One region of the Heyndrickxia vini genome, then DNA from elsewhere that is predicted to be linked to it. Evidence: riboswitches for the same ligand, from Rfam matches in the RefSeq annotation. Region 1 holds a riboswitch; each other region holds the start of a gene.
The links. Region 1 has a riboswitch for thiamine pyrophosphate ahead of thiD (bifunctional hydroxymethylpyrimidine kinase/phosphomethylpyrimidine kinase). Riboswitches for the same ligand answer to the same signal wherever they lie in the genome.

Region 1 (11,165 bases):
GAAAACAGATTTCCCAACTAACATTTTTTAATTATATTACCGGTATATCTATTGGAACTTTGGCTGCAACTATATCTATCGACCGTTCCATCAATTTAGCGGAAAGTGCGACTGCCTTAATTATCTGGACATTACTTACCATATTTGTAGCTATGTTAAGTATTAAATCTAGAAAAGCAAAAGTTTTAATTGATGGACAACCTAAGATTGTCATTAAAGAAGGCAAGATTATGGAAGATACTTTAAAAGATCTTAGATTAGATACGGATTCATTACGCGCTATGTTGCGAAACAAATCCATCTTTTCCATGAAAGAAGTTGAATATGCTATCCTTGAAACAAATGGAGAATTATCTATACTAAAAAAATTTGAAGATCAAGCCCTTTCTAAGAAGGATTTAAATATTCCGTCAAAAAATGAAAGAATAAATAAAACTTCCATTCCTGTAGAAATTATTGTTGATGGGAAAATCATTCATGAAAATATCAACAAGCTAAATGTAAATAAAGAATGGATATTAGATCAATTGCATCAAAAAGGTGTTCACTCTCTTTCGAATGTTTTTTATGCCGAGGTACAAGAAAACGGGGATATTTTTATTGATAAAAGAAATGATCATTTGCTTCACTAGTTGCATTAAAAAAAAAGAAAAAGGCGATTTCTATATCGCCTTTGCTTCATTACACTTAATACTCAATTTCTTCATAATCTTTTGGTTGTGGTAAAGGATTATTAGGCTGTCTAATGTTAGCCTTTGGTTTCGCCTTATTTTGGTTCGCAATTGAATTCTTTTTACTTTTGCTCAAAACACTCACCTCAATGTATATTGTGAGTCCAATGATCTTTTTTATACTTACCGTATATTTGTAAATTCACTATTCCCTTTACTTGGGTTTGTTATATTCGTATAAATAATCAAAAATACTAGATAGCCTAGAACACCGCCGATTGTATTTAAAATAATATCATCTACGTCAAATCCGCCAACATGGTAGATTAACTGTATCGTTTCAACCACAACAGTTGTGAAAAATGATAAGAATAGAACTTTTAAAAATCCGTTCAATCGTTTAATTAATAAAGGAGCAAGAAATCCTAATGGCATAAAGGCAAGAACATTTCCGAAAAGATTGGAAAACCAAATCGTAAAATTAAAATGGTCATAGTAATCAATATACATTTTAATTGTTTTAAAAGGGATTATATTATAATTTTCTTGTGTAGTAGGTATGCGATATCGACCTAGAAAAAGAATGTATAGCATATAGCAAAAATAAACGAAAAAAATAAGCCAGAAAATAATTTTAAGTATTTTTCTTACCTTTTTAAGATTAATGATTTGGAACATCTTACTCCCCCAGCATTCTCTATTACTAAAATGTATGTATCATTTACAATATGATGCATTACCTATTATAGACGATTTTTTTCTCTTTTTTACACAAAATAGGTAATTACCATAAATTCTATTAAAAAAAGGCAATGATATGTACTATCATCACCGTCTGGATTCTTACCTTGCATTTACTTTATTTAAAAATTGCAAAAGGCGGGGATTACTGGATTGTCCGAACACTTCATTAGGAGTGCCCTGTTCAACGACTATCCCTTGATCCATAAATATCACTTGATCGGCAACATCCCGTGCAAATTGCATTTCATGTGTGACTACTACCATTGTCATTCCTTCATTAGCTAAATCTTTCATCACTTTTAATACTTCACCAACGAGCTCTGGATCAAGTGCAGATGTAGGTTCATCAAATAATATGACTTCAGGATCCATCGCCATTGCACGTGCAATCCCAACACGTTGTTGCTGTCCACCGGAAAGTTGATGTGGGTACATGTCTCCACGATCTTTTAACCCTACTTTTTCTAACAATCCTAATGCTTTTTGCTTTGATTCTGCCTTTGAACGTTTCAATACTGTAACTTGACCTTCCATGATGTTTTCCAGTGCTGTCAAATGCGGAAACAAATTATACCCTTGAAATACCATACCTGTTTGTCTGCGTATAGCCATTATTTCTTGAAGCTTTATCTTTCTATTTTCTTGAAATTCCAGTTTTCGATTTCCAATCGAAAGTGAACCTTTATCCGGAATTTCCAATAGATTTAAACAACGCAAAAGAGTCGTTTTTCCTGAACCGGATGGTCCTATAATTACGGCAGTTTGCCCTTTTTTGATGGAAAGCGAAATTCCTTTTAAAACTTCCAAATCATGAAAACGTTTATACAGTTGTTGGATAGTTATCATTTTTCGTCCCTCACTATTTCGCTACCGTTCGATTATATCTCCTTTCAAGTGTAGATTGACCAAACGATAACACTGTACTAAAAATTAAATAAATGAATGCGACTTCTATATATAGCCAAAGCGGTTCATAGGTGGCAGCAACTATTTGTTGGCTTTTTTGGAACATTTCAGTAACCGTTATCGTTGCAGCAAGCGACGTATCTTTCACTAAGCTGATAAATGAATTCCCTAAAGGGGGCAAAGATACACGCATAGCTTGTGGTAATATAATTCTTCTCATTGCTTGGGATTTCTTCATCCCTATTGAATAAGCTGCTTCCCATTGGCCTTTAGGAATGGACAAAATGGATGCGCGAAATATTTCAGAGCTATATGCTCCCACATTTAAGGTGAAACCAATTATTGCTGCAGGAAATGGATCTAATGTAACTCCTAATTTAGGCAGTCCGTAAAAAAGGATAAACAATTGTACGAGTAATGGAGTCCCTCTGAAAATCCATAAATAAATTTTAGCGAGAACGATTAATGGCTTAATTGTAGAAATACGAATAATCGCTGTAAGAAATGCTAGTATTGTTCCTAATATAAATGTAATAATGGATAGAGGAATTGTGAAATATATACCTGCTTTTAGTATAGGAAAAAAGGAATCACGTAGGATTTCTATTATTCGGATGGTAGATTCATCTGTAAACATCTTTAATCGATCCCTTTACTTCGACACATCTGTGCCAAACCATTTTTTTGAAATTTTTAAATAGGTCCCATCTTTTTTCATATCTGCAAGTGCTCCGTTTACAGCTTTCACTAATTCATCTGAATTTTTCCGAAAAAGAAAAGCATTACTTGTCGCATTTTTTTCTTCATAAACGATTTTTATAGGCAAATTTGGTTTGTGTTTTTTTAAATCTAAATAAGAAAGACTATCGTTTATTGTTGCGTCAATTCGTTTTGAAGTGATTAGATCAATTGATTGGTTAAATCCATCAACGACCGTGTTTGTTGCACCATGATCTTCTGCAATTTTTCGATAATTACTATCTAACGACTGCCCTACTTTTTTTCCTTTTAGGTCATTTAACGTTTTTATGTCATGATTATCCTTTCCTACAATTAACACAGCTTTCGAGACGATATATGGATCTGACATATCATATTTTTTCAATCGATCCGTCCGCACGGCCACTTCATTTGCAACTAAGTCATAGCGTTTTGCATCTAACCCTGCAATCATTCCGTCCCATTTTGTTTCAATGTACTTCGGTTTTATTTTTAATCGTTTAAATACCTCATTCGCAATGTCGATATCAAAACCAGTAAGATTCCCAGATTGGTCATGGTAGGTAAATGGTGAATATGTCCCTTCAGTGCCGATATTTACGAATCCTTTGTCTTTAATTTGGTCATAAAGATTTTTTTGTTCTTTTTTCTTGTCATTGTTTGAGCTACAAGAAGTTGCCATTATTGCTAATGCTAATATTATGAGTGTGAATAGTAATTTTCTCATCGAGCATCCCTCATTTTTGTATTTATTATTTATTCTCGTAGTTTTGCCCTATGCAAAAAGGGATATGCATTTTCTCCATATTCAGTATCCTCATAATCATTAATTTCACTTCTGAAAATCACACTATTTTTGTTTGTACATATAGTATGACAAGGAGGTGGTTAACAATGGTTCAATTGTTTTTAGCTACAATCGTTGCTGGATTTGCATTACTTGGCTTAAGTCTGCTTGGTGTTGTTACGGGGACATTAGCTACAGTAGTTGAATTCATTGGAGCAGGTGCCGTTATTCTCTTTGCTATCGTACTAATTGTTAAAGCAATTATGGCTTTACTAGGAAAACTGAATGTATAATCTATTTTCCTCATAAAGTATGGGAGGATGCCCAAGCTTATTTATAAGGACTTATCAATATATTTATCATTTTTCGAAAAAAGTGGGGTTTCCCACTTTTTTTCTATTGATTTATCATACATATTTTTTAGCTATCAAAAGAAAATAAAGCAAAAGGAGGGTCAAACTTTGGTTAACCAAAACTTTGAAAAATTCCATAAGCTCCAAGAAAAACATAAGTCAAGTTATCTTGGAAAGGATACGGATCAAAAACAATTAAATCCAGATCCAGAATATAATAATCAATCGAATACCGATAAAGCAATTGGAGCAACAGGAAGAGAACTAAAATAGGCTAGGGGTTTTATCCCCTGGCCGCTTTACTTTTAAACATAAAATTCTACTTTTTTAAACGAGTTGAGTATGCTTACAACGAGCCCTACACAAGAAATTGTAATAAATGAAAAAATAAGCTTCCCATCTTTTAATACATACATACCGATGAATATAATCAATGCATCAATGATGAATATTATAATACCAGGATTAATTGACGACCATTTTGATATTAATAAAGCTAATAGGTCGACACCACCGGGACTTGTATGATGTCGTAACATAATTCCTACTCCAATCCCTATACATAGACCGCCCAAAATCGCACTTAGAAGGATTGGTAACTGGATTATTCCTGCGAGTGGGAAAAATAAATCAATCATAATTGATGAAATACACATGCCTATCAAGCCATTAATAAAATATGATTTATCAAATGTAAGAGCCAATAAATATATCGGTGTATTTAAAAGGATAATCAGATGACCTAATTTAAATCCCCAAAGGTATTTTAATAGTAAACTGACACCGAATATCCCGCCATTTATTAAATGTAATGGCAAAATAAATACATTGATACCAATAGCAATAAATATACAAGCAACAGTAATAATGATGATTCTTTTCATTACTTTTCCCACCCTTGTCCGAATGACCTACTTCATATATATGATGGGACAAGGAAAATAAACCTTTATTTATATTTCGAATATTGACTTACTATGTAATTAACAGCACCTACTTTTTCAGTTCTCAGTAATTTCTTCTCGTGTTCTTACAATTCCCATTCCTATTGGTAAATAGCTTCACTTGCTCATTTTTAAATTCTCTTTTTTTGCACGATACAATTTAATATTATCTATTTATAAATTTTTTTGCTGCTTCCTTCGGATTTTTTGCTTTCATAATTGCGGAAACTACCGCAATTCCAGAAAAATTTATTTCTTTTAGTTGCTGAACATTTTCTAAAGTTATTCCACCAATTGCTACAGCTGGTATGTTTACGGAATCTCTAACAGCTTTTAACGTTTTTTTAGGTAACACAATTGCATCCTGTTTTGTTTTTGTAGAAAAGGCAGACCCTATTCCAATATAATCAGCTCCATTTTTTTCCGCTAATTGTGCTTGTTCGACCGTTTGCGCAGAAACGCCAATAATCATTGACCGGGGAACTATTCGCTTTAAGGCAGAAAGCGGCATATCGTTTTGACCAACATGGATGCCATCAGCCCCTACCGCTAACGCAATATCAACACGATCATTTATGATTAAAGGCACTTGATAGCTTTTTAACAACGCTTTTAGATGTATTGCTTTTTTATAAAATGCGAGTCCATCGGTGTCCTTTTCACGAAGTTGAACGATCGTCACTCCACCTTGTACAGCTTCTTCAACAATTGATAAAAGTTCGCCTATTGGAGTTCGTTCATCGGTAACTAAATAAAGATTGTAATTAACATTCACGTATTTGCACCTCTTTAGCAAGAATTTCCTCGTTCATTCGAAAGATTTCATCCATCAGCTTTAATTTATATGTTCCAATTCCCTCGTTTATTTCCAAGTGTTGTGTTGCACGCTCTCCCGAAAGAGACATAATTGACATTCCGGTTATGGCAGCTTCTAAATGATCAGATGCGACGGCAGATATACTTCCTATGAGTGAAGTAGACATACATCCCGTTCCAGTTATTCTTGTTAACTTTTCATCTCCATTTGATAGGAAATAGTTCTTACTTCCGTTGGATACGACGTCTACTTTGCCGCTTATGCCAACAACACATTGGAATGCATTGGCAGCTTGCTGAGCTATTTCAATCGATGGTACAGATCCTTCACCCGCGTCGACTCCTTTTGTTCCACCTGTACCACCAATTAATGTATGTATTTCACTGCTATTCCCACGGATGATTGCCATCTTTACTTTTTCTAATAGTTCCATAGATCGTTCTGTTCGATAAGTTGTTGCGCCAACACCGACAGGATCCAATACAACTGGAATTCCTTTTTTATTAGCAGCGATTCCCGCATGCAGCATGGATTCGAAAACAAGATCATGAATCGTTCCTAAGTTGATAATTAAGGCATCAGCTAGATGAATCATCTCTTCTACCTCTTTCATTTCGGTCGCCATTACTGGTGAAGCTCCGATTGCTAGTGTGACATTAGCACAATCATTTATAGTTACGACATTTGTCATATGGTGAATAAGTGGTTTTTTTTCTTTAACTAATGTCAATAACCGTGTCATTTTTGAAATTTCCATTGGAAAACCTCCACTATTATTTGTCTACTAGTCCAGCACGCTCATATAATTGGAAGAAATGGTTTGTTGGACCATGTCCATTACCTATTTCAAGGCTATGTTCAATAGCTACCGTAATATAATCTTTTGCCTTTTTAACTGCGCTCAATAGCGTTTCTTCCTGAGCTATAAAAGCCGCGATCGCTGAAGATAACGTACACCCTGTTCCATGAACATTTTTCGTATGAATTCTTTTCCCGTATAGCCATGTAAATTGATTTCCGTCAAAAAATAAATCATTAGGATCTCCTTCTAAATGGCCACCTTTTAATAAAACATTTTTAGCACCAAGTTCCTTTAATTTGAGGCAAGCGTGATACATGTCTTCAATCGTACAAATTCTACTATCTGTTAAACATTCAGCTTCAGGTATATTAGGTGTAATTAGTGTGACAATTGGCAGCAATTTTTCTTTTAACGCTTCAATCGCATTTTGCTGCAATAAATGGTGACCACCTTTCGATATCATTACTGGATCAAGGATGATATGCTGCGGATGATACGTAATTAATTCCTTTGCAACTACGGTAACATTCTCTTCCGTTCCGAGCATTCCAATTTTAACTGCATCAACCGGAATGTCATTGAAAATAGCAGATATTTGATCACGGATCATTTGTGAATCAATCATTTGCACAGATTTTACTTCCGTTGTGTTTTGGGCAGTAACTGCGGTAATAACCGACATTCCAAACACACCTAAGGAAGAAAATGTTTTAATATCTGCTTGTATCCCAGCTCCACCTCCTGAATCAGATCCTGCGATTGTAAGTGCTGTTTTCATGAACGATTCCTCCAAACGTTTGATTTTTGTTAGGAAGCTCTTCTTTTTCCTACAAAAAAGCCGCTTTCCACAATAGAAAGCGGCAATAACTGAACTGTAACTAGAATATACAGAATAGCTATTTAGACCGCTTCCCTACGCCGGCATAATCCGGATCAGGTACAAAGGGTTTCAATCAATGATATCTCTCAGCCTATGGCTCCCCTAGCAGAAAAAATTATGAAATTGTACACAAAAAAGCCCATCGTAAGTTTTTAGATGGGCAGAATTGAATTATTTCTCATACTCCCACTTCCTTACGCCAGCATAAACTGGATCAAGTTCAAAGGGTCCAGAACATCTCTGTCTCAGTCTTATTTAGACTCCCCTAGTGAAAAACTATTCATTTAAGTATATGTTAGCATAAATTAGATGAAAAGAAAGAGTATTTTTGCATATTTAACATTTGGTTATTAGTAATATTCTAAACACTATTCTTTGCACAAAAAAATCAGCTCCCGACTGGAAACTGATTTATGAGTTGTCAATTAAGGGCCGCCTTTGCCGTATGAGTAGTAAGAAAGTTTTAAACCACCACTCCTCAAAGTGGGTGTTTGCAGAAACGTTCTTGCTTGTCTTCCATGCCATATAGGCGAAAGCTTGTCATTCCAGTTTCAATATAAAACTCCCTGTTACAGCTTAAAGGTTAAAACTTTATTATCAATACGTACAATGCAGCTTGTATTGTTATATTACTTTATTATAATTATTTTTTCAAGTGAAATGATTTCCTGGAATAATAAAACTACCTCCAAAAAATACCTATTAAAACAATCGCACCTAATAAGATCCCCCCAATTTGTCCGACAAGACCTGTTGACAATGCCGGACGACTTTTTTGATCTTTTAATATTTCTACCTGTGCAGATAACTGATTTACTTGATTTCGCAGTTCTTGAATTTCATATTTTAATTGTTCATTTTCTTGTGTCATGTAAAATCCCCCTAATTTTTATGCTATCATGTCATTTTTATGAATGCATGTGCAATAATATTTTGAAATTATTGAGGGTGGTTGTCTAAATCCACTGACTTGTTTTATATCTTCGGTTATAATGTTTTTTCAATCCAACGGCTAAAAGTTGAAATGATACAATCGCAAACAGTAAGCATACTAATGGAATGAAAAGAACGAAATGGTTTCCCCACAAATTATCCCTTGCCTGTCCTACTAAACCCGCCCATTCTTTCGTAATTGAATGATATAAAGTTGGTGAGGTTTCTAGCTTCGTTCCCCCTATAAAAATATTGAATAATGCTAATTGTCCCATCACAGTGATCGCTGTAACAATTTCAAGAACAAATAATATGACAATATCCTCTTTTAAATGCGGAATGATATGATTATTAATGATTCCCCACTTTGACGTTCCTGTTGTGATCGCGGATTCGATAAAAGGTGAGCGATATACTTGAACCGTTTTTTCACGAATCGATGCTGCCACACTCGGAATTCCGATTATCGTCGATACGATGATAAAAACGACGATTAATGATAGAGGTCTAATATTTGGATTAAAAGAAATCGGCCATAAAATAAAATATATGATTAAAAATGATGGGAGATACGATAAGGAATTTTCAAATGACTCCCAAAAATGCAACCTCTTTTTCATAATCCCTGTAAATAATCCAATTCCCAACCCTAAAATGATTTTTAATAAAGCAATTGATATCGCAATAAAAACAGTATATTTCGCACCATAAATTAATAATGTAAGTAAATCATATCCCCATTTATCTGTTCCTAACGGATATTCCTTGTATGTAAACGGAGCTAGGGGTGGAAATGCCATATTTTTTTCTCCGTATTGATAGATCGTAATACTGTCTGTTAATTTATGAGGGGCAAGCAATGGACCAAATATTGAAATCCCGCATAAAAATAACACCATAATGGTACTGATGATTAAATACGGATTCCATGTTCTTTTTTTATGCATTGATAAACACCCGCTCAATCATATAGAAAAGTAATTTTATAAACAAATAACAAAGTGTTGCAATTGCTAATAAGATTAACAATGATAAAAAGACTTTCTGAAACTGATAATCAGCAAATATAAAAATGGTTAATCCTTTAATATTAAATAAATATTCGATAATAAATAAATTTCCTATTGTAAATGAAAGAGCTTTTTTTAAATCAGCAAATATATAAGGAATTAAGTTTTTCAATATATGTCGACCGTTAATATAGTGTCTATCCAGCCCTTTGCCGACGGCAGTTCTTATGTATTCCATACCAGACAATTCTATATATCTTGAAGAAATCATTTTAAATAAATAAAATGTTGGCATTAATGAAAGGATGGAAATTGGAAACCACAAATTAACTGATTCAGAAAATGGTGATAACGTAATGACACGAATATTCGTCCATTTGTAAAATTCAACCGCTACGGCAATGGAAAAAATAATAATGATAAAGTCGGGAATAATGGAAAATATATTTATGAACCAACGAAACAGTTTTGTCATCTTTAAGTAACTTAGAAAAACACCGAAGATAAGAGAAAATAATAAAGCGACTAAGATGCTTGAAAACAAAAGAATTGCCGAGTTTTTTGAAAATGATTGAATATCGTTCAACACAGAGTGTGCGACACCATTTATACTATATGTACCAAAAGTTCCAACTTGAAGTGATGTGAAGAATGTTGGAATATTCATAAACATATCTTCGGGATGAAATTCTAAAATTGCTTCTCCGTGTTTGTTACTAATTCCAAACATAGATGGAATACTAGTGACTATAAAGATGATTACAACTATTAAAATAAATTGCATTAATCTTTTTATCAAACATCTCACCTTCACCTCATTATTAGTCAATATAGATTATATTTTACCAAAATAGGTTGAATTTTTATACTATTTTTAATAGTCCTTCATTATTTTTCTTTATAAAAAGTGAATGTTGCCATGAATATTATTCATGGCAACATTCGTTTAGTCTACTTAAAAAGTCGGTAATTCATCTAAATTATTATCCTTTATTCCATCTGGTTCACTTCTTAATATATCTCTCCCATACTTGTGAAAAACATCAACATGAGCTAATTTCCCAGATTTAGCCTCTTCCAATGCACTTATATAGTCTAATTCTCTTCCGCCGTTTGTTTTTATGGCGATAATATCCCCATCATCATTTTTTCTTACAGCAATTATTTTTTCTTTGTTACTTTTATTACCTTCATCTAACATTTCCATTTTGGCATTTGTTTCTCCTTGTTGTTTATATTGTTTATAAATTTCTTCAAAATCCTTTGATTCCAAAGTAAACACCTCCAAAATATACAATTATTATCATCATCTACCCTTAAAACTATGTAGTTGAAGTTTTTACATATTAAAAAAACCCTACTTTTGTCATGATGTACAGAATGATTAAATTTATATAAAATAGAAATTGGGGCGATTTTGCGAGATCTTTAATCAATAATTCCAATTAAAGGCTATCGTTTGAATATTTAATTTTTATTGGATATAATAATTAAAAGATAAAAAAGAACATTGGTTGGGAGCCAATGTTCTTACACAGCATTACTGCATGGAAGTGCAGTGGCCCTATAAGGAAAGCTTGGAACCTACCCTAAAACCA
Region 2 (11,165 bases), 850 kb from region 1:
TATATGATCATCCAAAGAATGTATTTGTTGCAGGATTTATTGGGTCACCAGCAATGAACTTCTTTAATGGTAAAATTGAAGATGGCCATTTTACGATGAATGATACCTTAAAGTTCACAATACCGGATGGAAAAATGAAGGTTTTACGTGAACAAAATCTTGTTGGAAAAAATATTATTTTCGGAATACGCCCGGAAGATATCCATGACGAACCGTTATTTATCAACTCATCTCCCGGTACTAAATTTACGACAACAATTGACGTTTCTGAATTAACAGGGGCAGAAACGATGTTATACTCTCAATTAAGTGGACAAGAATTTATTTCTCGAGTAGATTCACGTTCTGACATTAAACCTGGCGACAAACTTGAATTTGCCTTTGATATGAATAAAGGGCATTTCTTTAACCCCGAAACAGAAGAAAGAATTGGATAGAGTTTATTTAATATGAATATTTCCTTTTAAAAAGCAGTCGGTTTTCCCGATTGCTTTTTAATAAGTAATTTTTTTGGGCATATCCACCCCACAGCTGCCACATTTAAATAAATGAACACATTCATTACGCTTTGAACTATTTGGTACTCCATCTGCTAACTTTATTAAATCAATATCCATATAAGCGCTATAATCATCGTAAAAATCATATATTCTCCCCTGATCCCGCATCTGGCCACCACATGCCGGACATAATAAACTGTCATCATTTACCCCATTACAACGTGGACACCAGTCCCAATCCATATCATCACCAACTTTAAAATAAATCTTCTTTATATGAGTTTGTGAATAATGGACAATAATATTCTTTTCATTCTAAGTTAATATCGGCAAAAATTACCTAATTACAAGGTTGTATATTTTAGTCTAAAAAAAACATAATACTTAGTACAAAGCAAGCAACACCTACTTCTACCGATGGGTTACTCCAATAGATGGATACACTCAACAGTGTTGCTGGTGCAATTCCAGCTAACCCAACCATAAAAATCAACGAGGAGGATTTAAATCATGGCAAACAACAACAACTCAAACCAATTAGTAGCTCCTGGAGCACAACAAGCAATCGATCAAATGAAATTTGAAATTGCTCAAGAATTCGGTGTTAACCTTGGTGCAGACACAACTTCTCGAGCTAACGGATCAGTAGGGGGAGAAATCACAAAACGCTTAGTTCAAATGGCAGAACAACAACTTGGCGGCGGATTCTCTCAACATTAATCAATTTATTGTCACATTTAACTAAATATAATGGATTGAAAGGGGACACTTTAAGTGTCCCCTTTCCTATTATAAACCCTTCAAATTTACCATTTTTTTCGGATCAATCCATTGTTGATACTGTTCCTCTGTAACATATCCAGTTTTTATCGCCGCTTCCTTTAATGTAGAACCTTCTTTAAAAGCAAGTTTTGCTATTTCAGCTGCTTTTTCATAGCCTATATAAGGATTTAATGCAGTTACTAGCATTAAAGAACGATTTACATTTTCATCGATAACCTCTTTATTCGGTTCAATGCCCACAGCACAGTTTGTATTAAATGAACGGATACTGTCAGCTAATAGGTTAACGGATTGAAGGAAATTGTATATAATCACCGGTTTAAAAACGTTTAACTCAAAATTCCCCTGACTTGCAGCAAAACCAATCGCGGCATCATTTCCAAATACTTGTGTAGCAACCATTGTTAATGCCTCACTTTGAGTAGGGTTAACTTTTCCCGGCATAATCGAACTTCCTGGTTCATTCGCCGGGATGCTAATCTCTCCTATTCCGCTCCTTGGACCACTTGCAAGCCATCTTACATCATTGGCTATCTTCATAACGTCTGCGGCTAAAGCCTTCAATGTTCCATGTACATGAACAATTTCATCATGACTAGTTAATGCATGAAATTTATTATTAGATGAACGGAATGAAAACCCTGTAAGGTTATTTAATTCCCGTGCGACCTTCTCTCCGAAAGATGGATCTGCATTTATTCCAGTACCAACAGCTGTTCCGCCTATTGCTAAGTTTAATAGGTGCTCACTACTTTCAAGAAGCATTTTTCTGCTTTTTTCCAGCATAGCTCTCCAACCGCTAATTTCTTGACCAAGTGTTAATGGGGTTGCATCTTGTAAATGTGTTCGACCGATTTTAATAATATCCATAAACTCATTTTCTTTTTGTACAAAAGTATCGGTTAATTCCGCTATTGCTGGTAATAGTTTTTCTTGTACAACATGATATGCCGCAATATGCATCGCAGTTGGAAAAGTATCATTTGAACTTTGGGACATATTAATATCATCATTTGGATGTATATGTTCCTTCGATTCATTTTTCTGTAAGATCTCATTTGCCCTTCTGGCTATTACTTCATTTACATTCATATTTGATTGGGTTCCACTGCCTGTTTGCCAAACAACAAGCGGAAAATGATCATCGAAACGTCCTTCTAACACTTCTTCACAAGCTTCCACAATTGCTTGTTTCTTTGCATCTGATAACTTTCCTAAGTTATGGTTGGCTATTGCCGCGGCTTTTTTTAATTGAGCAAAGGCTTGTATGACCTCCATTGGCATTTTTTCCGAGCCAATTTTAAAGTTTTCCTTGCTCCTTTGTGTTTGTGCTCCCCAATATTTATCCGCAGGGACCTTCATTTCTCCAAGTGTATCTTTTTCGATTCGGAATTGCATTTTACCACTCCTTATCTCAATATATTTTTTATTTTCCCATAAATTTAGTAAATCTTCATGTGAAATGCATTCAAAATGATTCTCTCATCATTATGTACATATTTTATAAAAAAAAAAGCAATTCCAACAAGGAACTGCTAATTACTTACTACAGGTTGATCTTCCACTATCGTTATGCCTTTTTTTAATAGTCGGGGAAGCACTATCATATAATAGATTCCAACAAGTAAAAGCCCTCCTCCTACAATACAATAAAGCGTTTCAATCTGTATAAATTTTTGAAAGGAAATACTAATAAATGCTAATGTTAATGTTTGCGCAAGCATCATTAAAGGACTAACCCAGCCTTGTACACGTCCCATATACTTTTTATCGACAATACTTGGCATCCAGCCACCGATAGCGATATTTACTAATGGCAATGTTATTGCTGAGATAAAGATTAATACGAAAAACAGCATTAAATTATTGGCATAACCTGATAGGACAACAAACGTACCAGTAATAATAAGTCCCACAATCATTGCTTGATAGAATTTAACTTTTTGAATGATGAGCGAAGAAATTATACTGCCAATTAAAACTCCGGTTCCGAAAACCACACCTAGTATTACGGAATACTCCTCATAGTTTTGCGGTGCTAGCTTATATTTTAAAATAAATATTGGCATGACTGAAAAACCGCCATTAACAATTCCAAAAATGCAAAATCCGATAATTAGTGAACGCAGTAGCTTGTTTTTAAGAATATAAAATGCACCTGTTTTAAAATCTTTAAAGACAAAACTAATATTCAAGTCCTTCCATTTATGATGACCATTTGGTAATCTAACCTCTTCGGGAATTTTGCATGCTCTCATCAAAAGTCCACTGATGATAAATGAGAGAGAATCAATAACAATTGCACCATACACACCTGTAAAGCGGTAAGCAAGAATCCCTAATGCACTGCCAAACAACATAAATAAACTAGAAACCATTTGATTTAATCCCGCTGACGTAGCATAATCATCCTTTGATAAAACACCTTGTAAGATTCCACTTTCAGCCGGAAAGAAAAATTTAGAAATAGCACTTCTTAGAAAAAGTACAGCAAAGATTAACGGCATCCACCCAATATAGATTGCCCCTATTAAGACGATGGATAGAAATGCACTTAGCGTATCACAATGATAGGCGATTTTTTGCCGATCCATACGATCCGCCAATACACCAACGATAAAGAATACGGCTAATGTTGGCAGCGAGTACATCATCTCGGCAACAGATGCATAGGCTGGCTGATTGGAGAAACGATCGAGTAAATAAAATGTAAATGCTGTAATCCCGATGACACTGCCCATTTGTGAGGTGAAATTCGCAAAAAACAGCTTAACAAAAATAGGATTTTTAAATATTTCCTTAAATTTTTTCATTTTCATACCTCATTTTTATATAATTTTCCTTTATTATAAGTATGGATTTTGATTAATGGCAGGATCTTGTGAAGGTTCTTTTCTCGGTCTATAGTCTGATTTCAATTCGTCCCACTATACTAATGATAAACAAAAAAAACCTCCAAACTGTACTTAGTTTGAAGGTTATTCACCTTTGAATTTTTTAATTTTTTCTTTTATTTTCTCTTCAAGGATTTTCCATTCACTTTTTCCATCTTCTAGTTTTTCTTTGAGTTTTTCTGTACCTTGTTTCAACTTTTCATTTATTTCTTTTGCTTTCGTTTTAATTGGGTGATCTGATTCATATTTTTTTTGGATTTGGCTATTTATCGATTCTGTATCAAATTTTTCCGCTTTCGTGTATTTTAACGTGTTTTGCATAATTGATTGAAAAACAGGAACAACGCCTTGGGCACTTAACCCATATAAATAATGCTCTCGATCGGTTTTATCATAGCCAATCCAAACAGCACCGACAAGATTAGGAGTATAACCGACAAACCATTGGTCAGCCGTTCCGTCTATATTATCATATGGAACTTGTGTTGATCCCGTTTTACCTGCCATTTGATAGCCCGAAACTTTTGCACCTTTACCTGTCCCGGTTTCCATTACATTTAAAAGCATCGATGTCATTTTATCAGCTGTTTTCTTATCCGTTACTTTTGTTACTTTTGGTTTTCTTTCAACAATAATTTTTCCTGTCGGGCCAACAATTTTAGTAATGATGTGCCCATCTTCACGTTTGCCTTCGTTGGCAAATGCCGAATACGCCTCAGCCATTTGTAAAGGAGATACTCCTTTTGTTAATCCGCCAAGTGCAATGCTTAAATTTCGATCTTCATCTGTTAATGGAATGCCAAATCTCTTGACAGCGTCCATTCCTTTATCAATACCAATCTCATTTAATAACCAAACAGCCGGAATATTAATCGAGTCTTCCACTGCCTTATACATCGGTACTTCACCTTGATATTGGCCGTTATAATTTGTCGGTGAGTAATTATGACCAAATGTCATCTTTTCATCCTTCAACATTGAATCAGGCTTATAACCTTCTTCTAAAGCCGGTGTATACACTGCTAATGGCTTAAAGGTCGATCCCGGTGACCGTCTTAATTGTGTCGCTCGATTAAAACCACGAAAAACCTTTTCCCCTCTGCCACCGACTAACCCACGAATTCCACCGGTTTTTGGATCTAGCAGGATTGAACCACTTTGTACAATTTGACCGCCTCTCCCTTGAGGAAAATTATAATTATTGTTATATACATTTTCCAACGAAGATTGTATATTTTGATCCATTTCTGTGTAAATACGATAACCACGGGTCATAATTTCATCTTGCGTCAATCCGAATTTATCTGTCGCTTCTGCTAAGACCGCATCAACATAATAAGGATATTTTCCTTTCAATGGATCTTTCTGTTGATCATCAAGTACTAATTGTTCTTTTTTAGCATCGCCGAATTGTTTTTTCGTGATGTAGCCATATTGTTTCATTGCCCCAAGAACGATGTTTCTGCGCTTTATCGTTCGATCCATATGATAATAAGGATCGAGTGCAGATGGCGCATTTACAATTCCCGCAAGTGCGGCTGCCTCACTAAGATTAATATCTTCTACATCTTTACCAAAATACCGTTGGGCAGCTTTTTGAACTCCCCATGCACCATGTCCAAAATAAACTTGATTTAAATACATTTCTAAAATATCGTCTTTAGTATATTTTTTTTCGATTTCTATTGCTAAAAACAGTTCTTCGATTTTACGCTTATATGTTCTTTCATCTGACAACAAGGCATTTTTAGTTAGCTGTTGGGTAATTGTACTTCCCCCAGCTGTTATGCCACCTGCAGTAAAGTTTTTAAAGAGTGCACTAGTTATTCCTTTCACATCAAAACCACCATGTTGGTAAAAACGATGGTCTTCAATAGCAACAATTGCATCTTTTAAATGTTGAGGCATTTTTTTTATCGAAACGCCTTCTGTTCGGTTTGCGGAGATTTTGCTTGCAACATCTCCGTCTTTATCGTAAATAACAGTCGATTGTGCTAAGCCCTTTTTCAAAGACTCAACATTAGCCGTAGCTGCAAAATATCCAAAAAAGGCAAGAAACGCTAATAGGGTTACTGAGCCTACTAGAATAATTATTTGATTCATATGTGCCTTTTTCCAAAATTTCTTTACAGCTTCACGAAATCGCTGTAACCATTCCATACTTTTCCCTGCTTTCAATTAGTAAAAATTAATACACCTATTTCTAACGTAAAGCATATTATTTTAGATTAGAAAAATCAATGAAAATTAATTTACTTTGTAATAATTTTGTAATATAAAGCATTTATTTGAGTGTTAATTGCAATGTATAAAGGGTATATAGTAAGTAATTTAAAGAGGAGCTGATAAATATGTATCATCATATTTTAGTTTGCTTTGATAACTCAGACGGTAGTAGAAAAGCATTAGAAATTGCGGCAAATTTATATTTATTAAATCCAAACTGTCAATTAAGTGTTGTTCAAGTAATAAACGGAACTTCCCATTCCATCGATACGCCACTGCCGGAAGATAGCTTGGGTAAGTCTGGATATACTGCTATCCCACGTTCAGATGGTGGTGTCTATGCCACACACCTTCCCCCTGAACATTCGATTCAAGAAAATACAAAACACTTTATACAAGATGATGAACCCGATCTTCATGCGGAAGTTGATGAGATTTTACAACCTAAAGGGATATCCTTTCATTTTGATACGCTTTATGGAAAGACTTCCGAGAATATATGCGAATACTCGGAGTCAAATCAAATAGATTTAATTGTCGTTGGTCAGAGTGAAGAAGGGATTTTCAAGCGGATTTTTCTTGGAAGTACTGAGGAAAATATTATTAAAAATACTACCAGAGACGTTCTAGTTGTGAAATAAAAGGTACCTAACTACTAGGTACCCCCTTTTCTTTATTTTTTTATTTGGACAAGCCTTGGGGCAATAAACAAAATCATAATGACAAGTACCGAGCTTAAGACAAAATTGATCGACATATACGTTCCGTTATAAATCAATGAATATAATGCAACCGGTTGCCCTTTAGGTGCATACGATCCGAAAAAGACAATTCCTGTGTAGAAATGGGCAAGGAAACGTAATAAACTACCGAGAAAAACACCAAAAACAGTGTATGTAATCCATCTTCCAGTATTTCCGTTTTCAATAGATGTTTTGATTTTCTTTGCAAAAACACCTGCGAAACCAATCACTGTAAAGGCGACAAAATAGTCGACAATTCCTTGAACTGGATGATAAAACACAGAAAATCCTGTTACGACCTGCAGAACACCTAATATAAATCCAGTTAGCAGCCCGCCTTTTAAGCCCCAGCGATAGGCCATTAAAAAGATCGGTATCATAGCTAATGAAACCGAACCACCTTCAGGCCAAATAGCTTTACAAATAAGTGCTGAAACAAGATCAAGCAAGTAAGCAAGAGCTCCTAGAACAGCTACTTCTACTAAAAACAAAGTTTTTTTATTCATGTTATATTCCCTTCCTTTCTTTTCGTCTGAAGAGTGACTATGCAAAAGCGTGGAGGGAATGTAAAAACAACCGTATTGCGTTTTTTACACAAAAAAAGCAATACAGGACGGTTTAAGGAAATCGCTGCATTGCTTTCTATTCCATCAAACCACAGTCCCTGCGCTAGCATTATCTAACAGGTTCATAGGGTCAGAACTCATACGTTCACTCTCAGCCGATTTAGGCTCCCCTTGTGGGAAAATATTTATTTAATAATACTAATTAACTATACTATTTTTTAAAAGCATTGACAACAAATATATCCATATTCTTAACGATAATATATATGTTCGTTTATTATTATTTTATGAGATTATAAGGACATTTATATAACTTTAACTTGGTATTGTTTAAATATTTTGATATATTTTAAATAAAGAAATTTTTGCTAATTACTATTCTGAAGAAAGTGAGGTGAGAAAGTGATACCGCTTAGACAAGATATCGTTGCATTTTTTGATAGAAATATTGATAAAATTGTTGTGATTTGGAATGAACAATTGTTAAACTCCAAGTCAAATCCTTTAAATTCCAAGTTTTTCAATAAAGATATATGCCATGATTTTTTTATTCAATCATTGTCAATATCAAAGGAGAATTTGGAACACTTTTTAAAATCCCTTGCATCTAATTTTGCTAAAGAAAAACTTGATCAAAATGTCGATTTAGGTGAGCTTACTTATAATTTAAGTATAGGTAAATCCATTATTACTAAATTTTTATATAATGATTATTTAAATTTGAACGATGTACACGCCTACATTGATAAGATTAATTATGCTTTTGATAAATTATTATTTTATGTTGTTACATATTATTCCAATGTTAAAGATCAAATCATTGATAAGAAAAATGAATACATAAACACGACACATCATGAACGTCTAACACTTCTAGGGCAAATGACATCCAGCTTTGTTCATGAATTTCGTAATCCGTTAACTTCCATTCACGGATTTGTGCAATTATTACGTTCCGAAAATCCACAATTACCTTATTTGGATATTATTTCTAATGAACTTGAGCAATTAAAATTTAGTATCTCACAATTTCTTATGCTATCAAAAAAAGAAATTGTGTCGAGTGAAATGACCTCTTTTTCATTAAATGATTTAATTGAAGAAGTCTTATCCTTTTTGTATCCTCGTATTTTAGAAGTAAATGTTGATATCCAAAAACATTATTTACATGAAATTAGTATACAAGGCTTTAAAGATGAAATAAGACAGGTACTTATTAATATTATTTTTAATGCAGTTGATGTACTTAAAAGAGTGGAGAATCCGATTATCCAAATTGAATTAGATATAACAGAAACCTCTGTCATTATTGATATCAGCAATAATGGACCAAAGATACCCGAAGCAATGGTCGATACGATTTTTGAGCCCTTTGTTACAACAAAAAAAAGTGGAACAGGACTCGGTTTGTATGTTTCCAAAAATACAATTGAAAAACACGGTGGAACTTTAACTTGTCAATCTAACGATGATTGGACTATTTTTACAATTATTTTCCCATTATTATAAAAAATATTGAATAAAGCGCATCCACCTTGTTCATCGACGTAAAAACTAGAAGGACTTTGACTGAGATAAAGAAAACACTGGCGATGTAAGGCGAATCGATGTTGACTTATCGTAGGGAAAGTCTTGAAGTTTAAGTCAAAAGACTCCCTTTTAATAAAGGGAGTCTTTTTCAAGTGGCAACGTCCTACCAGAAAAACCAAGGAAGAATCGCTAATCCAGCTATGGCACCAAGTGCGACACCCCAGCCAAATCCACCCCATCCCCAGCCCCAGCCGTACGCGTATCCTCCAAAATTCCTTCGTGGCAGCGGGTCTAGGTAAACCATCCGATTATCTACACGACGAATGATTCCTCGATGTACTCTCCCATCATGTGTTCTTATCTCAACAGGTTTCCCAATATTTCTTTGACAAGTATGATAATGTGAAGCAGACATGTATAATCACCTCCAAGTATCCTTCCACACCATTTTATGGTTAAGTCTCTTAATTGGAGTGGGACAATGGAGCAGGGTAAACGTTTGATTATACCACGAAAAGCGGAAGCGACTTGCTCATCGACGTAAAAGACTTACGGGACTTTGACTGAGATAAAGGAAACACGTTGAGCCTGAAAGGCGAATCGATGTTGACTTATCGTAAGGAAAAGTCCTGAAGTTTTCTAGTCGATAGGCGCTGAAGCTAGACATCTAGAAAAGCGGAAGCGACTTGCTCACCCCCGACATTCAAATGTTTTAAATCTAAAGAAGTCCAATTGTACAAAAGATTACTTTTTCTTAAAATAAGAAAAGTCCAGTCTTAAAAGACCAGACTTCCTTACTTTACCTTAATATACATATGCTGCTCCTACAATGATAAGTAGGATGAACAATACGACGATTAATGCAAATCCTCGGCCAGCACCCCAGCCGCCACCATAGCCGTATCCTCCTGCCGGATAACCACAACCGCAACCGCCACCATACCACATAAGCTTATCACCTCCTTTTAATGATAATTTACCAATTAATTATTAGTTACCTGTTCTCCTCTAATAGGTTCATAGCCCAATTCATGTAGTCGATTTGCAATTTCAATATGACCTAATTGATTTGGATATAGATTGTCACTTGTAAACCAATTGTCCAATTGATCTTGAAAATGATCATGGAGATTCACCATTTTTAAACATTGACGATTCGCTCTACATTCGATATAGCGATTTATGCGCTTTACCCATTTATCTGCTAAAAGATTATCAGGATATGGATTGTGTATACCAAGAGTAATAAGCATATAGTTATCGTCTTGCTCCTCTTTCAAATCGCGTATACCAAGAATGATGTCATCAATTGTACTTCTACATATCCTTGATTTATGAATAAACTCCTCTTCATTGCCCGTTTCATCGTAATTTTTCTTCGCGGTTTGTAAATCTTGATGTCCCACAGATAAAACAATCATGTCACTTTGTTTAACGCTTCTCATGATATTTGGATCATCTAATGATTGAAGAATATCATTGGCATGATTATTTGCATCAGCAATATTTGTTACAAGTACCCTTTCGCCTAAATTCTGTTCAGCTAGACGTGCATGTCGATGTACAAAACTTGGAGATAAAAATGGTGCACCATTCCCTGTACAAAGTCCGTCACCAATCGCGAGATATCTCATGTCACCCCTCCCCACCCATCAAAAGATAAATCTTTATTTATATTTATTCAGCTCTTGATATGTGGTAACTGTCCATATTAAAAATGGGCTTTTGTCTATAAACGAAAAAATTCTATTCAAGGATGATGTCCATTGTCCAAACCTATTAATATGGTATAATTCACTAGTTACTAACGGTTCCCGACTTTTAGAGAGGTGAAAGTCGAAAATTTATATATTAAAAGAGGTGTAATTTTTGAGATTAGCTACATTAAAAAAGGAATGGTTTGGAAATATAAGAGGTGACATC
Region 3 (11,165 bases), 1.8 Mb from region 1:
CGATTGCGCAATCGAGTGTTGAATTAAGTAATGAAATTTATCAATTAATCCATAATAATAAAATAAAAAAAGGCGATGTTCTTGCAGTTGCACAGGTTGCAGGTGTAATGGCTGCAAAAAAAGCCTGGGATCTCATTCCGATGTGTCATCCTATTTTAATTAATGGGGTAAATATTGAATTTAGTTGGGAACAAAAAGACGAAAATGTTTATATATTAAAGATCATTTCAAGTGTAAAAACAAAGGGAAACACTGGTGTTGAGATGGAAGCATTAACTGCTGCATCTGTAACCGCTTTAACTGTGTATGATATGTGCAAAGCCATTGACAAAGGTATGGTTATTGGACCAACGTTTTTGATAGAAAAAACAGGCGGTGTTTCAAGCACTGATTATCTGAGGGGATAGTTTTTAGGCAAACGCTTTTTTAGTTAGATTTATATGGGGGACCTATCGTATGAATGAAGAAATAATTAAAATACCTCAAGCCACAGCAAAACGATTACCATTATATTATCGATTTTTGAGGAATTTACATAACTCTGGCAAGCAACGTGTATCTTCGGCAGAGTTAAGCGAAGCTGTGAAAGTCGATTCCGCCACGATTCGCAGGGATTTTTCATACTTCGGGGCATTAGGAAAAAAGGGATACGGGTACAATGTTAATTATCTTTTAACTTTTTTTCGAAAAACTTTAGACCAAGATGAATTAACGAAAGTAGCTCTGATTGGTGTGGGAAATTTAGGAACAGCATTTCTAAATTATAATTTTATGAAAAATAATAATACAAAAATAGAAATCGCATTTGATATAGATCCAAATAAGGTAGGTAAAAAAATTGGAGATGTATCTATTTATAGTTTGGAAGAGCTTGAAACAAGGTTAATTAGTGAAGATATCAGTGTTATTATTCTTACTATACCAGCGGAAGTTGCACAACGGGTTACTGATCAGGTGACAACGAAAACAAACGTAAAAGGTATATTAAATTTTACACCGGCTAGACTAAATGTACCGTCATCTATACGTGTTCATCATATTGATTTAGCAGTAGAGTTGCAATCATTAGTTTATTTTCTAAAGCACTATCCAAATGACACGGAAATTTCACAAGACTAATTAATAAGATAATGGATTAAACGTTTAATTTGTATTATCATGTACATATGAGGAGGTGGGCACAGATGGGACCAGGAATTGGAAGTATTATTCTCATTGTGATTGTTGCCTTACTAGTTTTCGGACCAAAGAAATTACCCCAATTGGGCAGAGCTGCCGGGGATACATTAAAAGAATTTAAAAATGCAACTAAGGGCTTGGCGGATGAAGAAGACGATAAGCCAAAAACAGATAAAGACAACGTTAAGTAAATGTTAGGATGAATTCATATGAGTCAAAAAGACATGACGATTTTTGAACATTTATCCGAGTTAAGAAAGCGACTGTTTGTGATAGTCGTTTTCTTTATCTTGGCTGTAATTGTAAGTTTTTTTCTTTCACAACCAATTATTCGATATCTCCAACATTCTGATTTTGCACAAGAAATGACAATGAATGCGTTTCGGCTGACAGACCCTTTTAAAGTTTTTATGGAAGTTACTCTGTATTTGGCCGTAGTGATTATTTTGCCAGTCATTCTTTATCAACTTTGGGCATTTATTAGTCCCGGTTTATATGAAAAAGAGCGGAAAGTTACATTGAGTTATATTCCAATCGCACTTATTCTCTTTTTAGCTGGACTAGCATTCGCTTATTTTATATTGTTTCCGTTAATCTTACGGTTCATGATGAAGCTATCAACACAAATGGATATTAATCCGGTCATTGGTATTAATGAATATTTTTCGTTTTTGTTTCAGATTACCCTCCCGTTTGGGATTCTGTTTGAATTACCAATCGTTATCATGTTTTTAACGAGATTAGGGATTATCACACCAATGTTTTTAGCGAAAATTAGAAAGTATGCCTATTTCTTTCTTCTTGTTCTTGCTGCCTTTATCACACCACCAGATGTAATGTCACAAATTGTTGTCGGTGTACCGCTAATGGTTCTATACGAAATTAGTATATTGGTTTCGAAAGTTGGTTATCGAAAAGCGAAAGCAGCGGAATTACAATATGCACTGCAAAATGATAATGAATAAGAAAAGCGGAGGCGCCTTGTTCAGCCCCGACAAGCAAATAACCTTTGGCAAAAAAAGTCTGCTCTTTGACTTTTATTGCCGAAGGTTATTTGACCTCGATGGGCTAGGCGCTGGAGCTGGACAGCATGAATAAAAACCTTCCAGCTGGAAGGTTTTTATTTTTTTTGATGGTTTTTTAACCGAAAATGCAATGTGATTAATCGAAATCCTGATCCATAATCAATCGTTGCTAAAAAGATAAGCATGTAAGCAAAAAAAGACCATCCATGAAGATTAACTTGTTTTACGGCAAAATAAGTAAACAGGGTGCCAAGAAGGCAATAGATCACTCCTGATTGTAGTGGTCTCATGAGAAAAGTCCTCCAATAAAGCTTTGTTTCTCAATTATTTTTTGAATTTCTTCGCGGTTCAATAGCTGAGCAATAACGACTATTGTATTCATTATTACGTGTGCGCTTATTGGGACTAAAATTCGATTTGTTTTTTTATACAAAAAGGCAAAAGTGAATCCCATAGCAGAATAAAGTAATAAGTGCACAAACTCCATATGTGCAAGACCAAAAATGACGGAACTAATAAGTGCCGAAGAAAAAAAAGATAAATATTTATTAAGTGTTCCAAAAATAATTTTCCTAAAGACAATTTCCTCCAAAATTGGGCCAATTATTGAACTTACAACAACAACAATCGGAAAAGTTTCGATTAGGTTTACGATACGCTGAGTGTTTTCCGATCCAGGTTTAATGCCAATCATTTGTTCAATGATAGATGCAAGTGTTTGAGCAATAAATGCTAGAAAAATCCCTCCGACTGCCCATGAGATTGATTTTCCGGCAGAAAGCGGTGTACTTCTCTCTAATTGATATTTACGTTCAGATTTTCGTAAAATCAGCAAAACAATAATCAAAGCGGAAATAAAGCTGATTACGATCCAATAAACAGGCGTCATCATTTTCATATAACTTTCTGAAGTATGAAATCCTTTCACGCCAATAAGATAAACAATGGGATAACCGACATAGCCAGATAATTGCATGGCAATATACGTAATTAAAATATATGCATATTCTTTTTTCACAATATTTTTCCTTTCCTATTAGCTCATAATCTCATTCTACTATTGAATAAATAGAGGTTCAAATATTAAGAAGTGCAGCACTTTTTTAACCTTCAAACTATTATATGTGGAAATCTCCTCCAATTATGAATAGAAATTATATTAGGACATAAACTTGAATATTGCGCAAAGTTCTATTTGAAGGGTTTCCAAACTAATAGAAGAGTTTTTTCAAAAAAGTTAACTGTGAGACTTGCAAAATGGAATTGAATTATTTATTATAATAATTGTGTTAGCACTCAAGAGTAACGAGTGCTAATAATTAAAAATTTACATAAAATTATTGAGGAGGTTGTTTCACTTGTTAAAACCACTTGGAGATCGCGTCGTAATTGAACTAGTAGAAACAGAGGAAAAAACTGCAAGCGGTATCGTTCTTCCTGATTCTGCAAAGGAAAAACCGCAAGAAGGTAAGGTAGTAGCTGTAGGTACTGGACGTGTTTTAGATAGCGGTGAGCGCGTTGCTCTTGAAGTATCTGAAGGCGATCGCATCATCTTCTCTAAATATGCTGGTACAGAAGTGAAATACCAAGGTAACGAATATTTAATTCTTCGTGATTCAGACATTCTAGCTATTGTACAATAGTTATTTACCATTTTCGAAAATAAATACATCATTAAAGAAGATCGAGGAGGTAATTTCAAATGGCAAAAGAAATTAAATTCAGTGAAGATGCACGCCGTGCTATGCTTCGCGGAGTTGATAAATTAGCAGATGCTGTAAAAGTAACACTTGGACCTAAAGGACGTAACGTGGTTCTTGAGAAAAAGTTTGGTTCTCCACTTATTACTAATGATGGTGTAACGATTGCTAAAGAAATCGAACTTGAAGATGCATTCGAAAACATGGGTGCTAAACTTGTATCAGAAGTTGCAAGCAAAACAAATGATGTTGCTGGTGACGGTACAACGACTGCAACTGTACTTGCTCAAGCCATGATTCGTGAAGGCTTGAAAAACGTAACAGCTGGTGCAAACCCTGTGGGTATCCGTAAAGGAATTGAAAAAGCTGTTCAAACAGCTGTTGAAGAACTTAATGCGATTTCTAAACCAATCGAAGGTAAAGAGTCGATTGCACAAGTTGCTGCAATCTCTGCTGCTGATGAAGAAGTGGGCCAATTGATTGCTGAAGCAATGGAACGTGTTGGAAACGATGGTGTTATCACAATCGAAGAATCAAAAGGCTTCACAACTGAATTAGATGTTGTAGAAGGTATGCAATTTGATCGTGGCTATGTTTCACCATACATGGTTACAGATACAGATAAATTAGAAGCAGTTCTTGAAAATCCATATATTTTAATCACAGATAAAAAGATTACAAATATTCAAGAAGTTTTACCAGTTCTTGAACAAGTGGTACAACAAGGCAAACCGCTTCTTATCATTGCTGAGGATGTTGAAGGTGAAGCACAAGCAACACTTATCGTAAACAAACTTCGTGGAACATTTAATGCAGTTGCTGTTAAAGCACCTGGATTCGGTGACCGTCGTAAAGCAATGTTAGAAGATATCGCTGTTCTAACAGGTGGTCAAGTTATCACTGAAGATTTAGGACTTGATCTTAAGACAGCTACAATTGATTCTCTTGGACGCGCTGCTAAAGTTGTTGTTACAAAAGAAAACACAACAATCGTTGAAGGTTCAGGCGATTCTGCAAGCATTTCAGCTCGCGTAAATCAAATTCGTGTTCAATTAGAAGAAACGACTTCTGAATTTGACCGTGAAAAATTACAAGAGCGCCTAGCTAAGCTTGCGGGCGGAGTAGCAGTAATCAAAGTTGGTGCCGCAACTGAAACTGAGTTAAAAGAACGCAAACTTCGTATTGAAGATGCACTTAACTCTACTCGTGCGGCTGTTGAAGAAGGTATCGTATCCGGTGGTGGTACGGCACTTGTAAATGTATACAATAAAGTTTCTTCTGTTGACGCTGAAGGTGATGTTGCAACAGGTATCAACATCGTTCTACGTGCATTGGAAGAACCAGTACGCCAAATTGCTCACAATGCTGGTCTTGAAGGATCTGTAATTGTGGATCGTTTGAAAAAAGAACAAGTAGGTATTGGCTTCAATGCAGCTAACGGTGAATGGGTAAACATGTTCGAAGCGGGCATTGTTGATCCAACTAAAGTTACTCGTTATGCACTTCAAAATGCAGCTTCTGTAGCGGCTATGTTACTAACAACTGAAGCAGTTGTAGCAGATAAACCTGAAGAAAATGCAGGTCCTGCAATGCCTGATATGGGCGGCATGGGCATGGGCGGCATGATGTAATTCATCTGCCCAATAGTAAAAAAATCCTCTAAGATTTTATCTTAGAGGATTTTTTTTTGTGGATTACCTACGTTTTTTTAATTGTTTCATGTTTTACAATATCAATAAAAAATGTATAGTAAAGCATCTGCTGCTTACTATACATTTTTATCATTAATTAAACTCATCTATATCAATCTTACATTCCTTCAATGGAACCACTTTTGTTTTCTTAATAAATTTATATCCTAGCCACATGATGATAAATAATGGGATACCGAGATAAGCGGCGATCAGGTCCATCCAATTTATTTTATCTCCGAGAAAGGCTTGATAGTCTTGAGCTAATATGACAACTAATCCAACGACAAATGCGAGAATCGGGCCAAACGGATAAAGTTTTGCTCGGTAAGGAAGCTTTTCAAGTGAATGTCCTTGAGCGATATAAGCCTTCCTAAATCGATAATGACTGGCAGCAATACCGAGCCAAAAGATAAATCCCGTTATTCCTGCTGCATTTAACAGCCACATATAAATCGCCCCATCGCCGAAAGCGGATGCCAAAAATGCGAGCATCCCCACCAAAGTTGTTGCAATAAGTGCGGCGACTGGAACTCCACGCTTATTTAACTTTCCAAAAAACTTAGGAGCTTGTCCTTCTTTTGCCATAGCAAATAAAATTCTTGTAGATGCATAAAGACTTGAGTTTCCGGCAGACAATACTGCCGTTAAGATGACTGCATTCATTAACGATGCGGCGAATGCGAGCCCAGCCTTTTTGAACACTAACGTAAATGGACTGACCATGATGTCTTCACTTTGTAGGCTTTCAGTTGTATAAGGAATAATTAAGCCTATAACTAGAATTGCAAGTACATAAAATAAAAGAATTCTCCAAAATACACTTTTGATGGCTTTTGGTACATTTTCTCTCGGATTTTCACTTTCGCCTGCAGCTACACCGACAATTTCTGTTCCTTGAAAAGAAAATCCTGCGGTAAGAAACACTCCGATAACTGCAAGTAAACCACCATGAAAGGGTGCGTCACCAATTGTGAAGTTTTTAAAGCCAATGGCGTCACCTTTCATTATACCTAATATCATTAAAATACCTACAATAATGAAAATAATGATGGTAGCTACTTTAATGAAAGAGAACCAATATTCGCCTTCTCCGTATCCTTTAACAGAAAGAATATTCAATCCGAAAATAATCAGGATAAAAAGGCCACTCCATAACCAAGATGGGCTATCTGGGAACCAAAATTTCATGACTAATGTTGATGCGGAAAGTTCCGCCGCAAGTGTGATTGCCCAGCTGTACCAATAGTTCCACCCTAATGCAAATCCAAGTGCGGGATCGATAAAGCGGGTAGCATAGGTGCTAAATGCCCCACTTGTTGGCATGAAAGAAGCAAGTTCACCAAGGCTCGTCATAATAAAATACACCATGACACCAATTATCAAATAGGCAAGCAATGCGCCGCCAGGTCCTGCTTGATAAATAGCAGATCCACTTCCAAGAAATAGCCCGGTTCCAATTGAACCACCTAATGAAATCATCGTTAAATGCCGTGCTTTTAAACTCCGTTGTAAGCCACCATTTTGATTTTCCATCTATATAAACCCTCCGTATTCCATTCATACCCTTAAATTAACCATATTTAAACAAATGGCTTTGTTAAAGTTCAATGTTAATTATGGCGCCTTGTTGATTGGAGCGGAAGGTGCGAGACTCCTGCGGGAAAAACGGTATACGGGAGACCCCGCAGCGCGATAAGCGTCGAGGAGGCTCCCGAACCGCCCGCGGAAAGCGAGCACCTGCAGCGGAAATCAACATCGAATAAAACCAATGGATATTTATAAATAAAAAGTTATATTAATAACTATATAAAGATATCATAAACCGAAAAGATTGAAAATAGAAAGCTGTATATTTTACCATGTGGATGAATTAAATTGCATGTACAATATTTTTTTAGAATAGTTATTGAATAAATGATTACAAAGTATCTTTACATACGATTATCTCTCATGTATGATTAGGGCGAATAATAAAACTGCATATGACCTATCTACACTAGGGGTGCTGAAAAAGCTGAGATGTGAACGTGGAAGTGCGTTCCGATCCCTTATTACCCGATCTAGATAATACTAGCGTGGGGAAGTGTAGTAGTATTGGTGTAAGATCATTCATTGATTTGCATCTTTTCGTATACTACTGCATCTTCCTAGAGATGCAGTTTTTTTATTCTCCAAAAAAGAGAGGAGAATGGTTATGACAGAAGTATGTGGAACAAGTAGAATTGTAGGTTTTCGTTTTTCCCTTTATCCGATGGCGGATAATTTTGTAGATATAATTTTATCTACGCTTCAACAAGTTGACACCTCTAAAGTATGGGTAAAAACAGATGATATTAGTACAGTGATTCGCGGAAAAATGGATCATGTTTTTGACGTAGCAAAAACGATCTATTTAATTGCGGCAAATACTAAAAAACATGTTGTATTGAATGGAACATTTTCAATAGGATGCCCGGGAGATTCAGATGGAGATGTGTATATGTCTGAGGACGATGTTCGGATGAATGAAGACAGAGTAAAAAATATTCATATTGAAGCACCTACACAGTTTGCGTTATATCCAATGAATAATGAAAACTATATGCAAATCATTGCAGATGTTGTGGAAATTGCCAAACAACAAAACACATTTACTGCTGGAATTCACTATGCCAGCAGATTGGACGGGGATGCGCACGATGTGTTTACAACACTTGAGCGGGCCTTTCATTACTCACAGGAAAAAGTTAAGCATGTAACAATGACAGTGAATATTTCGGCGAATAGTCCTTCGACTAAGAAGAAATAGGGGAGGGAAAAATGATGTCTAAATGGAGTCTGCGTGAAATTGTTGTGATGTCAGTGTTAGGGATTGTCTTTGCCATCGTATATTTATTATTTACCCAAGTAGGGAATATTTTTTTTGGGTTAGTTGGACCGATCGGGTATGAACCGATATTTGGGATATGGTTCATCGTTTCTATCATTGTTGCCAATATTATTCGCAAGCCGGGTGCAGCTATTTTGTCGGAAACGATTGCAGCATTTGTGGAAATCTTAATAGGAAATGCGGTTGGTCCAAGACTATTAATCTCTGGAATGATCCAAGGTTTAGGTGCTGAGGTAGTGTTTGCCGCAACTGGCTGGAAGCGTTATTCAACATGGGTGTTAATGCTTGCTGGAGTTGGCTCGGCTCTATTTAGTTTTGCATGGGGATATTTTATCTCGGGATTCGCAACGCTATCCACATCATATGTTTTATCCATGCTGGCGATACGAATGGTTTCTGGTGCGCTCCTTGCAGGATTATTAGGTAAATATATAAGTGAAGGATTGGCACAAACAGGAGTGCTTAATGGAATGCCATTAGGCAAAGAGATAAAAAAGAGAAAAGTGGCATGATTGAAATGGAGATACGGGAACCCTTATTAGAAGTTAGGAATCTTTCAGTATCTTATGAGGAGCAATCGATTATAAACAATATCTCCTTTTCCATAAATAAAGGTGAAAAACTTCTATTATTAGGACCAAGTGGCTCCGGGAAAAGTTCGTTAGCACTTTGTTTAAACGGGCTGATTCCAAATTCAATTGAAGGGGACAGAACGGGAAGTATTAAATATGTAGGGAAAGAGATTCAATCTTATGAACCGGGGCAATTAAGCAGCCGAATTGGCGTAGTATTTCAAGATCCGGATTCCCAATTTTGTATGCTCACTGTAGAGGATGAAATCGCATTTGGCTTAGAAAATATAAAAATACCTAAAGAAGAAATGAAACAAAAAATAGAATGGTCGCTTTCATTAGTTGGTTTAGAAGAGTATAAAAAAGCTTATATTTCTACTTTATCAGGCGGAATGAAGCAAAAGCTGGCACTTGCATGTGTGATGGCGATGGAACCGGAATTGATGATTCTTGATGAACCCACTGCCTTGCTAGATCCAATGGCGACAAAAGAATTTGTCGTAACGATTGATAGACTGCAAAGAGAATTAGATTTTTCCCTTATCGTTATTGAGCATAAACTTGATTATTGGGTTCCTTTTATTGACCGTACCCTTGTTTTTACACAATCGGGGCAACTGTTGTATGATGGTTCATTGAAAAAAGGATTGGTTCTTCATTTTGATGATATGAAAGACTTTGGCATATGTCTTCCGAAGGTGACAGTATTCGGTCAACAGGTGAAAGAAAACTTTTATCCCATAACAGTGGATGAATTAATGGAAGAGTTAGATGAGATAAATGGTTTTTTTCCATTACAGGCAATGAATGATATCTCATCATCGCCGTTAATCCGAATGGAAAACGTATCTTTTTCCCGGGGAGAGAAGAAAATTTCAAACCATATTCATTTATCATTAAATAAGGGTGAGTGGACAGCGATAGTAGGACCAAATGGTGCAGGTAAATCTACATTAACCTTGTTGTTGGCGGGACTTCTTAAGGAAAAACAAGGAGAGATTTACTATAAGAACAAAGCGTTTAAGGATTTAGATGAAAAGGTAAAGCTAAATTCAATAGGTTACGTTTTTCAAAACCCAGAGCATCAATTTATTGCGGATACAGTTTTCGAAGAAATCGCATTTGGACCAAGAATGAAAAATATAGAAGAAATAGACTTAATCGTTTCTAATATTCTTTCAGATTTTCGTTTACTTGGGTTAAAGGATCATAATCCCTTCACATTAAGTCAAGGGCAAAAGCGGAGATTAAGTGTTGCAACGATGCTAGTTGATGAAAGAGAATTCCTTATTTTAGATGAGCCTACCTTTGGACAGGATGAAAAAGCGACGAATGAGATGATGAAAATGATTCAGTCTCGAGTTAATTTGGGAATGTCGGCGTTAATGGTGACGCACGATATGGAATTAGTGGCGAAATTTGCTCATCAAGTTATCGTTCTTGTCGAAGGTAAAGTAATGTTTCAGGGAACACCGCATGAACTATTTATAGAAAATAGTGAGATTGTGCAGAGAGCAAACCTTGACATTCCATTACTCTATTCAATTTGGCATACATATGGAAGAAGAGGTGAACCTATTGCGGCTTCAGTTATTAAATCCTAGTATAAAAGCAATTGCCGTTTTGGTTTCTGTTGTGCTTTTAGCTTTTGTATTTGACCCGTTAACTCCATTGCTTTACTTGTTTTTTACGGTTTTAATCACATTCATTTTTGGTGAAGTAGGAATTAAAAAATGGTGTATACGATTTATTCCTTTTTTTATCATTGCCTTTGGTTATGTGTGGACAACAACGGTTTTTTCTCATCCACCAAGTAATACTAGTTTTGTAACTTATGTCAATGTCGGTCCTATTGAAATTACCGATTACGGACTTAGAACAGGATTATCACTTGGTTTAAGGGTCCTTTGTTTCGCTGCGTTATCTTTACTGTTTATTTTAACAACAGACACTACTAAATTTATGTTAAGTCTGATTCAACAGTGTAAACTTCCACCTAAGCTTGCCTACGGAATTTTGGCAGGCTACCGATTTTTACCTTTATTAAAGGAGGAGTTTACGATCATTAGAAATGCGCATCGAATTCGAGGTGTTCATAGGGAGAAAGGGATAAAAGGGAGAATCCA

Region 2: it holds a riboswitch for thiamine pyrophosphate, as region 1 does, so the genes downstream of both, thiT (energy-coupled thiamine transporter ThiT) here and thiD (bifunctional hydroxymethylpyrimidine kinase/phosphomethylpyrimidine kinase) in region 1, are expected to answer to the same signal.
Region 3: it holds a riboswitch for thiamine pyrophosphate, as region 1 does, so the genes downstream of both, I5776_RS19505 (YkoF family thiamine/hydroxymethylpyrimidine-binding protein) here and thiD (bifunctional hydroxymethylpyrimidine kinase/phosphomethylpyrimidine kinase) in region 1, are expected to answer to the same signal.

What each region holds. Positions count from the first base shown of each region.
Region 1 covers NZ_CP065425.1:2,102,059-2,113,223, forward strand. Annotated here, with positions in the region: gene I5776_RS10565 (YetF domain-containing protein) at 1-632, shown strand, start outside; gene I5776_RS10570 (VanZ family protein) at 855-1,349, opposite strand; gene I5776_RS10575 (amino acid ABC transporter ATP-binding protein) at 1,515-2,261, opposite strand; gene I5776_RS10580 (amino acid ABC transporter permease) at 2,275-2,958, opposite strand; gene I5776_RS10585 (amino acid ABC transporter substrate-binding protein) at 2,974-3,768, opposite strand; gene I5776_RS10590 (hypothetical protein) at 3,936-4,121, shown strand; gene I5776_RS10595 (hypothetical protein) at 4,290-4,454, shown strand; gene I5776_RS10600 (YitT family protein) at 4,487-5,065, opposite strand; gene thiE (thiamine phosphate synthase) at 5,292-5,900, opposite strand; gene thiM (hydroxyethylthiazole kinase) at 5,890-6,699, opposite strand; gene thiD (bifunctional hydroxymethylpyrimidine kinase/phosphomethylpyrimidine kinase) at 6,716-7,522, opposite strand; TPP riboswitch at 7,638-7,738, opposite strand; TPP riboswitch at 7,799-7,901, opposite strand; RNA gene ssrS (6S RNA) at 8,050-8,245, opposite strand; gene I5776_RS10625 (hypothetical protein) at 8,307-8,495, opposite strand; gene I5776_RS10630 (ABC transporter permease) at 8,581-9,504, opposite strand; gene I5776_RS10635 (ABC transporter permease subunit) at 9,497-10,366, opposite strand; gene I5776_RS10640 (DUF3892 domain-containing protein) at 10,523-10,840, opposite strand.
Region 2 covers NZ_CP065425.1:2,947,210-2,958,374, forward strand. Annotated here, with positions in the region: gene I5776_RS14775 (ABC transporter ATP-binding protein) at 1-437, shown strand, start outside; gene I5776_RS14780 (hypothetical protein) at 495-743, opposite strand; gene I5776_RS14785 (alpha/beta-type small acid-soluble spore protein) at 1,011-1,220, shown strand; gene fumC (class II fumarate hydratase) at 1,290-2,681, opposite strand; gene I5776_RS14795 (MFS transporter) at 2,819-4,096, opposite strand; gene I5776_RS14800 (transglycosylase domain-containing protein) at 4,262-6,337, opposite strand; gene I5776_RS14805 (universal stress protein) at 6,529-7,044, shown strand; gene thiT (energy-coupled thiamine transporter ThiT) at 7,077-7,652, opposite strand; TPP riboswitch at 7,790-7,894, opposite strand; gene I5776_RS14815 (ATP-binding protein) at 8,115-9,221, shown strand; gene I5776_RS14820 (LSm family protein) at 9,406-9,657, opposite strand; gene I5776_RS14825 (YjcZ family sporulation protein) at 10,047-10,190, opposite strand; gene I5776_RS14830 (SGNH/GDSL hydrolase family protein) at 10,226-10,876, opposite strand; gene I5776_RS14835 (SulP family inorganic anion transporter) at 11,112-11,165, shown strand, end outside.
Region 3 covers NZ_CP065425.1:3,933,998-3,945,162, reverse strand. Annotated here, with positions in the region: gene moaC (cyclic pyranopterin monophosphate synthase MoaC) at 1-407, shown strand, start outside; gene I5776_RS19545 (redox-sensing transcriptional repressor Rex) at 457-1,119, shown strand; gene I5776_RS19540 (twin-arginine translocase TatA/TatE family subunit) at 1,185-1,370, shown strand; gene tatC (twin-arginine translocase subunit TatC) at 1,389-2,144, shown strand; gene I5776_RS19530 (YdiK family protein) at 2,300-2,494, opposite strand; gene I5776_RS19525 (CPBP family intramembrane glutamic endopeptidase) at 2,491-3,222, opposite strand; gene groES (co-chaperone GroES) at 3,563-3,847, shown strand; gene groL (chaperonin GroEL) at 3,907-5,535, shown strand; gene I5776_RS19510 (amino acid permease) at 5,689-7,131, opposite strand; TPP riboswitch at 7,587-7,697, shown strand; gene I5776_RS19505 (YkoF family thiamine/hydroxymethylpyrimidine-binding protein) at 7,793-8,386, shown strand; gene I5776_RS19500 (ECF transporter S component) at 8,401-8,979, shown strand; gene I5776_RS19495 (ABC transporter ATP-binding protein) at 8,976-10,643, shown strand; gene I5776_RS19490 (energy-coupling factor transporter transmembrane component T family protein) at 10,618-11,165, shown strand, end outside.